2 regions of the Rhodococcus triatomae genome follow, and region 1 is predicted to be linked to the other one. Evidence: predicted binding sites of a transcription regulator. Region 1 holds the regulator's gene; the other holds the start of a gene.
The links. The regulator LexA, encoded in region 1, represses DNA repair genes until DNA is damaged. The targets are predictions, from matches to a motif close to CGAACANNTGTTCG.
Positions count from the first base shown of each region.

Region 2: a site for LexA is predicted at 2,411-2,424, ahead of G4H71_RS00610 (HNH endonuclease signature motif containing protein). Genes of this name have one in related genera too.

Region 1 is NZ_CP048814.1:4,163,039-4,168,194, forward strand. Features, by position in the region: gene G4H71_RS19800 (uracil-xanthine permease family protein) at 1-1,123, shown strand, start outside; gene G4H71_RS19805 (acyl-CoA dehydrogenase family protein) at 1,203-2,345, shown strand; gene lexA (transcriptional repressor LexA) at 2,455-3,147, opposite strand; gene G4H71_RS19815 (sugar O-acetyltransferase) at 3,335-3,910, shown strand; gene G4H71_RS19820 (hypothetical protein) at 4,072-4,530, shown strand; gene nrdR (transcriptional regulator NrdR) at 4,706-5,156, shown strand, end outside.
Region 2 is NZ_CP048814.1:124,270-129,425, forward strand. Features, by position in the region: gene dapA (4-hydroxy-tetrahydrodipicolinate synthase) at 69-1,034, shown strand; gene G4H71_RS00610 (HNH endonuclease signature motif containing protein) at 1,031-2,395, opposite strand; gene G4H71_RS00615 (alkyl/aryl-sulfatase) at 2,896-4,791, opposite strand; gene G4H71_RS00620 (SHOCT domain-containing protein) at 4,973-5,156, opposite strand, start outside.

The DNA.
Region 1 (5,156 bases):
CGGCTTTCCGGTCACCACCACCCTGCTGTTCTCCGGTATCGGCACCGTGCTGTTCCTGCTGATCACCCGGGGCCGCGTCCCGAGCTACCTGGGCTCGTCGTTCGCGTTCATCGCGCCGCTCACCGCCGCCCAGGGATCCGGCCCTGCGGCGCAGCTCGGCGGCGTCGTCGCCGCGGGAGTGGCGCTGCTGGCCGTCGGCATCGTCGTGCGGCTGAGCGGCGCCCGCATCATCGACGTGGTGATGCCTCCGGTGGTCACCGGCGCCGTGGTGGCGCTCATCGGCCTCAACCTCGCCCCGGTGGCGGCCGGCTCCTACGAGGCGCAGCCGTTGATCGCGACGGTGACCCTGGCGTCGATCCTGCTGGTCACCGTGCTCGGTCCCGGCCTGATCGGACGGCTCGGCATCCTCGTCGGAGTGGTGGCGGGGTGGGTGTTCGCCACGGTCACGGGCGGCCTCGCCGACGAGCGGGTCGCGGCCCTGCGGGACGCCGCCTGGTTCGGGCTGCCCGAGTTCCGCGGCCCGGCGTTCGAATGGTCGGTCATCGCGTTGACCCTGCCGGTGGTGATCGTGCTGGTCGCGGAGAACGTCGGGCACGTCAAGGCCGTCGCCGCCATGACCGGCAAGTCGCTCGACGACGTCGCCGGAAACGCCCTCGTCGGGGACGGACTGGCCACCACTCTCGCCGGATTGGGCGGGGGCTCGGGCACCACCACCTATGCCGAGAACATCGGCGTCATGGCGGCCACGCGCGTGTATTCCACCGCGGCCTACTGGGTGGCGGCAGCCACCGCGATCGTGCTCGCGTTCTCACCGAAGTTCGGTGCGCTGGTGTTCACCGTGCCCGACGGGGTGATCGGAGGCGCCACGCTGGTGCTCTACGGACTCATCGGCATCCTCGGGGTACGGATCTGGACGGACGCGAAGGTCGACTTCACCGATCCGGTGAACCTCACCGTCGCCGCGGCGGCTCTCGTCGCCGGCGTCGGCGACCTCACCCTCACGATCGGATCCGTCGAGCTCGGGGGCATCGCGTGGGGGTCGGTGGGCATCCTGGTCGCCTACCCGGCGTTGCGAGAACTCGCTGCATGGCGCAACAAGTCTGCTCGCGGTCACGAATCCTGATCGCCTGAGTCATACACCACACCGGCCGCTGGGCTTACCGTCGAGTCAGGTACATCCAGCTATCGAAAGAGGAGTCGGCGTGGAGCGCACCCTGTTCGAACCGGAGCACGAGCTGTTCCGGGAGTCCTACCGCAAGTTTCTGGACCAGCATGTCGCCCCGAACCATGCGAAGTGGGAAGAACAGAACATCGTCGACCGCAGCGTGTGGGTCGAGGCCGGCAAGCAGGGCTTCCTCGGCACCGCGGTCCCCGAGGAGTACGGCGGCGGGGGAGTCGTCGACTTCCGCTACAACGCGATCGTCACCGAGGAGACCACCCGCGGCGGCTACAGCGGGATCGGATTCACGCTCCACAACGACGTGGTCGCCCCGTATCTGCTCGAGCTCGCGAACGAGGAGCAGAAGCAGCGTTGGCTCCCCGGGTTCGCGTCCGGCGAGATCATCACCGCCATCGCGATGACCGAGCCCGGCACCGGTTCCGACCTGCAGGGCATCAAGACCCGCGCGGTGCGGGACGGGGATCACTGGATCCTCAACGGGTCGAAGACGTTCATCACCAACGGCATCAACGCGGACCTGGTGATCGTCGTCGCGCAGACGGATCCCGACAAGGGAGCCCAGGGATTCAGCCTCCTCGTCGTCGAGCGCGGTATGGAGGGCTTCGAGCGGGGCCGCAATCTCGACAAGATCGGGATGAAGGCCCAGGACACGGCCGAACTCAGCTTCACCGACGTGCGGGTGCCCGCGGCCAATCTTCTCGGCCAGGAGGGCATGGGCTTCCTCTACCTGATGAAGAACCTCCCCCAGGAGCGCCTGTCCATCGCCGTCGTCGCGGTGGCCGCGATGGAGACGGTTCTCGAGCAGACGATTCAGTACTGCCGAGACCGCAAGGCATTCGGAAAGTCCATCGGGAAGTTCCAGAACACCCGGTTCGAACTGGCGGGACTGGCCACCGAGACCGAGATCGCACGCGTCTTCGTCGACAAGTCGATCGAGCTGCTCAACGAGGGCAAGCTCACCGTCCAGGAAGCCGCGATGGCCAAGTGGTGGACGACGGAGAAGCAGGTCGAGCTCATCGATCGCTGCCTGCAGCTGCACGGTGGCTACGGCTACATGAAGGAGTACCCCGTCGCGAAGGCGTACATGGACTCGCGAGTGCAGACGATCTACGGGGGCACCACGGAGATCATGAAGGAGATCGTCGGCCGCGGGCTGAATCTCTGACACCGCGCGATCTCCGAACACCGCACGACCGGCAGACGAACGAGGGGCACGGCGACCGCCGTGCCCCTCGTTCGTGTCCGTGCGGCCCGTTGCCGGATGCCGGCCGCCGTCAGATCTTGCGCATCACCGTGACGACCTTGCCGAGAATGGTCGCGTCGTTGCCGGGAATCGGCTCGAAGTGCGGATTGTGCGGCATGAGCCAGACCTGCCTGCCCGAGCGCTTGAAGGTCTTCACGGTGGCTTCACCGTCGATCATGGCGGCCACGATGTCCCCGTTGTCGGCGACGTTCTGCTGCCGCACGACCACCCAGTCGCCGTCGCAGATCGCGGCGTCGATCATCGATTCACCGACGACCCGGAGCAGGAACAGCGAACCCTGCCCGACCAACTCGCGTGGGAGGGGGAAGACATCCTCGATGGACTCCTCGGCGAGAATCGGCCCACCCGCGGCGATCCGACCGAGGACCGGCACGAAGGTCGGTTCGGGGTGGGTGCCGGAGAGATCGGCAGCGGTACCTGCCGCCGGCCGCTGTGGGGCGCGATCGGTGGTGTCGTCGAGGCCACGCACATCGACGGCTCGGGGGCGATTGGGGTCGCGGCGGAGGAATCCCTTGCGTTCGAGCGTCCGGAGCTGGTGCGCCACAGACGAAGTCGAGGTCAATCCGACGGCGTCCCCGATCTCCCTGATGCTCGGCGGATAGCCGCGCTCCTGTACCGACTCACGGATGACTTCGAGGACGCGCCGCTGCCGTTCGGTGAGCGTCGCCGTGGTGGGGCGGCCGCTCGAGCTGTCGTCCTTCATGGTGGAAGCCTCCGTGTCGTCCCTCCCGCCGGCGTGACTCGTGGGAGAGAATAGGATTCGAGTGTCGATATGACATGAATGTAGCCGGATTCCTTCGCAGTATCAAACACTTGTTCGACCGTCGTGTCGCGTGGCGGGGATGCTTCGACGACCCGACCGCGCACCGTCCCGTGGGTACTGTCGGCGCATGGACGAATCTCCGGAACCGCTCTCTCACAAGGCGCGCATGCTGGCCGGCGAGCTCTATCGCGACGACGATGTCGAACTGGTGTCCGAGCGGCGTGCCTGTCGACGCCTCCTCGACGAGTTCAACGGGGCCGCTGCGGACGAGGACGAGCGCAGGCGCGCTGTTCTCGAGCGGCTGCTCGGCGCGCTCGGTGCCGACTCGTGGATCATGCCGCGCTTCGCGTGCGATTACGGCGGCAACATTCGCATCGGAGCGAATACCTTTCTCAACTACGACGCGATCCTGTTGGACTGTGCCCCGATCGTCATCGGTGACGACGTGTCGATCGGGCCGCGCGTGCAACTTCTCACCGCGTTGCACCCGATCGACGATCACGAGGCGCGGCGGACGCGATGGGAGAGTGCGGCACCCGTGACGATCGGGAACAACGTGTGGCTGGGCGCGGGCGTGATCGTCTGTCCGGGCGTGAGCATCGGGGACGACGCCGTGGTGGGTGCCGGAAGCGTCGTGACCAGGGATGTTCCGGACCGGGTGCTCGCGGTGGGGAATCCGTGCCGGACCGTCCGAGCCCTGTGAGGGACCTCATTCCTTCGAACGGGTGAGCGAGGAAATCGCTCGGAATGCGCGACATTGTCGGTCGACCGTGGTAGAAATCGAACATGCGTTCCACGAACGCGTGTTCGATTCGTGAGCGGCCCGAGCGAGAAGGTGCGGACCGCCGGCAGCGGAGGTAAGCCATGAGCAACGCAGTTCTGCAGCGGAGAGAGGCTCTACACCGGAGTGGGACTCGTCCGGCGCGGGCGGGCCGCGACAGGTCTCGCCCCGCCACCGGCCGGGTGCAATACGGGCACGCCAGGTGGGTGTCCGACGCCCCGCACGGGGAAATCGCGGACATCGGGTGGCGCACCTTCTTCGCGGGTGCGGCGGCCACGGCGCTCGTCGTGCTCGGTCTGGTCGGCATCGCGGGTGTGGTGGCGAACCCCGCGGTCCCGGTGGCGCCGGGAGGGCCGGGAACGCCCGCCGGGACGGTGTCGGTCGAGGTGGCGGCCGGAGAGTCGCTGGCGGAGGTGGCGGCGCGGGCGGTGCCCGGCGTCCCGGTCGATCGTGCGGTGCGGCAGATCCGCGATCTCAATGCGTTGCCCGTCGGTGCTCCCGCTCCCGGCGCGGAGTTGCTGGTGCCGGCGCCCAATCGTTGACGTGCGCTGAATGAGACCGGGATCGAAGGGGCAGGTAGGCTCGACGACTGTCAGCCATACCACCTCGAGTGGTCGCGTCGGTTCGGTGCGTCCGCGATGTGAATCAGTCCTCGCCGGTTCGCTCTCGGACGGAGCCGGGGGTTGCGGCCACGACGGCCTCGACGAAGGACAGACGATGCATTGCCCGTACTGCCGACACCCGGATTCGCGCGTGGTCGATTCTCGCGAGGTGGACGACGGGCAGGCAATTCGTCGGCGCCGGTCCTGCCCCGAGTGCGGTCGCCGGTTCAGCACGGTCGAAACCGCGGTGCTGTCGGTCGTCAAGCGCAGCGGAGTCACCGAGCCGTTCAGCCGGGAGAAGGTCAAGCGTGGCGTGCGCCGTGCCTGCCAGGGTCGGCAGGTCGACAACGACGCTCTCGACCTCCTCGCTCAGAAAGTCGAAGATGCCGTGCGCGCATCCGGCTCTGCCGAAATTCCGAGTAACGAAGTGGGTCTGGCGATCCTGGGTCCGCTGCGTGACCTCGACGAAGTGGCCTACCTCCGATTTGCGTCCGTGTACCGGTCGTTCAGCTCCGCCGACGACTTCGAACGTGAAATCGAGGAATTGCGCTCGCACCGAGCCACTC
Region 2 (5,156 bases), 730 kb from region 1:
GTTCAGCTTACTTATAGTGGCACAAATAGTAACTGGAACTTGATGATTAGTACGTCGACACTGAGGCCATGGCCTTTGACCCCGCCGCCTTTCGTCCGTCCGGAATCTTCGTTCCTCTCGTCACCCCGTTCGCGGAAGGTGGCGATGTTGCCGCCTCGGACCTGGAGCACCTCGCACACACGGTGATCGACGAGGGAGCTGCCGGGATCGTTGCCCTGGGAACTACCGCCGAGACAGCCACTCTGAGCGCACGGGAACGGCGAGACGTCCTGCGCATCTGCGGTGGGGTGTGCCACGAACGCCGCGTCCCCTTGGTGGTCGGTGCCGGTTCGCCGGACACGGTCGGCACCGTGCGCGCCCTCGACGACCTGGCCCGCGACGTGGACGAGGAATCCGCTGTCGCGGCTGCCCTGGTGGTGGTTCCCTACTACACGCGTCCGACGGAAGCCGGCGTGGTCGCGCACTTCGAATACGTTGCGGACCGCAGCCCGCTGCCCGTGATCGTCTACAACGTGCCGTACCGTACCGGGCAGCACCTCGGTTGGGAATCCATCGTGCGTCTCGCGGAACATCCACGGATCGTCGGGATCAAGCAGGCGGTCGGCTCCCTGGATGCGGACACGGTGCAACTGCTGGCGTCACATCCCACTCCACACGCCTCGTTCTCGATTCTGGCGGGGGACGATGTGCTGGTCCCACCGTTGCTGGCGATGGGTGCAGCGGGCGCGATAGCCGCAGCGGCGAACGTCTGCGCGCCCGAGTTCGTCGAGTTGCTCGGACATTGGCGCCGTGGAGACCTGACGCGGGCGAGAGCACTGGGAAACGAGCTGGCGGCACCGACGGCCGCGCTCATGTCGCATCCCAATCCCACTGCGATCAAGGCCGTCCTCTTCGCCCAGCAGCGGATTTCGGCTCCGGACGTCCGACTCCCCCTCCTTGCTGCCCGTGACCCCGAGAAGGTCGTCGCCACGATCACACGTCTGCGCTCACGCGATCAACGCGCGGAAAGTTCTCGGTACACCCCGACCGGCTAGACAGCCGGCTCGGATCCGCTGCGAACGCCTCCACTCCGCGAACTCCGCGCAAATGGGCGCCGTCGGCGACGGGGACGAATCGGCTGCCGGGCGGTATCCACCGATGCCGGTGGGGTGAACACCGGGTGCCGGTTCCTACCGATCGTCACTTCCCAGTCCGTGGTGTGCAGTAGCCGGTGGTGGGTGCCGCAGAGCAACACGAGGTTGTCGAGGTCGGTGGGTCCGCCGTCCGCCCAATGCCTGATGTGGTGGCCCTCGCACCAGGCGGCGGTGGCTCCGCAGCCCGGGAACGCGCAGCCACCGTCGCGGGCGGCGAGCGCTGTGCGTTGGGCCCTGGTGATAGTGCGGTGGGTGCGTCCCACACTCAACGGGGCACCGTGCTCATCGAGGATGATCGCGGTGACGTTCGCGTCGCAGCCGAGGAGGCGTGCGGTGTTGATGGTCAGTGGCCCCATCCACGGCGACCACGCGATACCCCGCACCTCGGCAAGATCGGAGAGGTCAGCGACATCAGCGGGATCACCAGGATCGGCGGGGTGTGTGTCTGTGTTGTCGGCCGGCTGTGTTCTGCGGGCATACTCTTCCCGCCGGTCCTGACCCAGATCCCGCGCATGTACGTGTACCGACAGGTGCGGACGCTCACCGCCCTCGACGCCCAGATCGCCGAACGCAAGCAGCATCGACAACAACTGGGTGAGTCCGTCCGCGCGGCGCTGCCGCGGCGCACGAGCATCCGGCGTTCCCTCAGATGCGGGCTGTGGGGCCGAGTATTTCGACAGGGCGGTCAGCAGCATCTCCCCGGTCACCGCGTCCACGTCACCACGAATCGCGACCCGACCATTCAGGGTCTTGGACACGTACAGCTCGTTACGGTCGGTGTCCTCACTGGCGGGCTGGTCATCGGATTCGAAGATCGCCTCCAACTTCGCAATCGCCGTGCGGACTCCGTCGGTACGCGCCAACGGCCCGTCCGCCGCCGCCAGCAAAGCAGCGACACACCCCGGTAGAGCCTCGGCGGGCATGCCTTTCGGGGGCTTCGTGCAGAACCGGACGATCAGCAACGCATGCTCGAACGCGATCCGCCCCGCATCGAACGCCTCCGCTACCGCGGGATGCTCGGCCAACCCGGCACCGAGTTCCACGATCCGCCCCGCCGCACCCGGCGACACCACCGTCACCGACGACAACCACCCCTTCGTCGACGCGAAACCATGATCCTCCCGCGTACACCGGCGTTCCACCTCGGCGACCACAGCCACCCGCTGCGCCTCCCACACCGCGATCCTCGCGCTCAACGCGACAGCGTCACACAACAACTCACGAGTGATCCGCTCCCGAAAACGATCCCCCTGATACCCCATACACGAACATTACCTCGAACGGGTGTTCGAAACAAGGCCTCTCTCCTGCGTCAAGATCCTTGGCAGGGTCTCGGAGTTCAGGATTCGGGGCACGGTCAGAAGGCCGAACACATGGCGCGTTCGAGGAGAAGGTGCCGGCGGTGCCGGCCGGAGAGATGCCGGGACGGTGCAGTTGCGGATGCGGCAGAACGGCGCGGCGTTGGTTGACCGGGTCGAGCCGATCGCGGCGAAGTATGCCGCCGAGTGACCGGCGTGGGGGCATCGCACGATCGCCGTCGTGAGCCACGCTGCGACGCCAGGTGTTTCATGATCCACCGACGGAACGAAATAGGTTGCAGCAGAATGCCTTCTCCGAATTCGGAACACCAACGGCGGCATCTGGCGAATCTGCGCGATCCTCGACTACGCCACCGAGCACTGCCTGGCCACCACCGTCACCCCGACCGCCCGCGGCTTGCCGGGTCCCTGGGTGTCGCCCACCCAGAGACCCGGCGAACGGATCAGTCGGGGGTGACGATGGCGAACTCCTTGTCGCCGGGATCCAGAAGTGCACCGAGTCGGCTGAGGACCGATGCGTCGCCGCTGACCTCGATACCGGCTTGCGCGAGACCATCGGCGGTGAGCGCACCACCGGCGAGCGCGGGCAGCGCCGTTCTGGTGGTCGTGAGTGTCACGTCGGCGTCATCACGCTTCGGATAGGTGCTGTAGGTCAGCGCGCCATTGGCCAGCTGCAGGCGGTAGCGCTCGTCGAGGTCGGTGAGCACCACGTCGATCGACAGTTTCTCATCCCACGCCTTGGGCCCGTTGATCTGGATGGCGATGGCGTCGAACAGCATCGACGGGGACAACTGGGCGATGATGTCAGGTGCGTTGGTCTCCGTCGGCGTACCGAAGTTGCCCTCGCGCAATTCCGTGGCACCCGACAGATAGAAGTCACGCCACGTCCCGTTCTCCGCACCGTAACCGAGCTGCTCGTACGTATCGGCCAGCAACGCCTTGGCGTCGGCATGGTCGGGCTGTGCGAAGACCACGTGATTGACGACCTGGGCGACCCATCGGTAGTCGCCGGCGTCGAAATACTCGCGGGCCTTGGACACCACCGCATCGGCACCACCCATGAATTCGACATAGCGCTTGGACTGTTCGACGGGCGTGTGCTCCCACAAACTTGCCGGGTTGCCGTCGAACCACCCGATGTAGCGCTGGTAGATCGCCTTCACGTCGTGGTTGACCGATCCGTAGTAACCATGTGTGCTCCAGGCGTTCTCCAACGCCGGCGGCAACTCGATGGCCTCGGCGATCTCCGGTCCGGTGAGGCCCTTGTTCAGCATCCGCAGCGTCTGATCGTGGACGTAGGCATACAGGTCGCGCTGCTTCGTGAGGAAATCGACGACCCGTTCGTTGTCCCACACCGGCCAATGATGCGACGCGAAGACAGATTCCACCTCGGCACCGAACAGATCGATGGTCTCGGTGAGGTACTTGGCCCACCCGTGCGGATCTCGCACGACCGCTCCCCGCAAGGTCAGCAGGTTGTGCAGGGTGTGCGTGGCATCCTCGGCGGCACACAACGATTTGAAGTCGGGCAGATAGATCAACATCTCCGACGGCGCCTCGGTGTCCGGGGCCATCTGGAACACCAGACGGACACCGTCGACGACTTCCTCGTGTCCGGTCGTGGTGATGATGTCGGTCGGTGGCAGCAGGGTCACGGTGCCGGTCGACAGCGTCTGCCCGAGTCCGGCACCGACCTGCCCCTCCGGACCCCGTGCGAGCGCCGCACCGAACATGTACCCGGCACGACGATTCATCGCGGTCCCGGCGTACACATTCTCCGAGATCGCATGCTCCATGAACCCCTCCGGAGCAAAGATTTTGACGTTGCCCGCGTTGACCTCTTCCTCACTCACGAAGCCGCGGACACCGCCGAAGTGATCGGCATGTGAATGCGTGTAGATGATCGCCTTCACCGGACGATCGCCACGATGCTCGCGATAGAGCTCGAGAGCCGCCCGACCGGTCTCCTCGGTCAGCAAGGTGTCGATGACCACGACGCCGTCGTCACCCTCGATGAACGATGTGTTGGACAGGTCCATGCCGCGCACCTGATAGATACCCGGCACGACCTCGAAGAGGCCCTCGATCGCGCAGAGTTTGGACTGACGCCACAGACTCGGATTGACGGTGTCGGGGGCGTCGCCCTGCAGGAACGAATAGGTGTCGTTGTCCCAGACCACGGTCCCGTCTTCAGCTTTCACCGCGTTCGGCTGCCGCCGGGCTACCAGACCGCGCGTGGCGTCGTCGAAGTCTGCGGTGTCGGAGAAGGGCAGAGAATCGAGCAACTTTCGCTGCTGCTCGACGATGGTCGCTGATGCTGGTTTCCGAGTATTCGCCATACGATTCACCTTGCCATCCTTTGCCGACTCGGTGTCGGCGATCGACAACTGCTGACGGACTTTCTCCAACGCTGCAGTGCAACCAGTCCCGGCCAGATTCTTCGACGCGAGACAGGTGGCGTCTCGCCCTCGACATCGATGAGCGGTTGCCCACCCAGCGCAGCGTAGAAGCGTCGGGCAATCAACCGAGCAACTTGGCCTTCGCTGCCGCGAACTCCTCGTCCGAGAGCACCCCGGACCGGTGCAGGTCCCCGAGGCGGCCGAGCTTCGCGACCAGATCATCCTCGCTCTGGGCGGCGCCCGAAGGCTCCGGCGGCAGCGGGGGCAACGGCGGTGCGGCAGGCGGGGCCTCATACTGCGGCGGC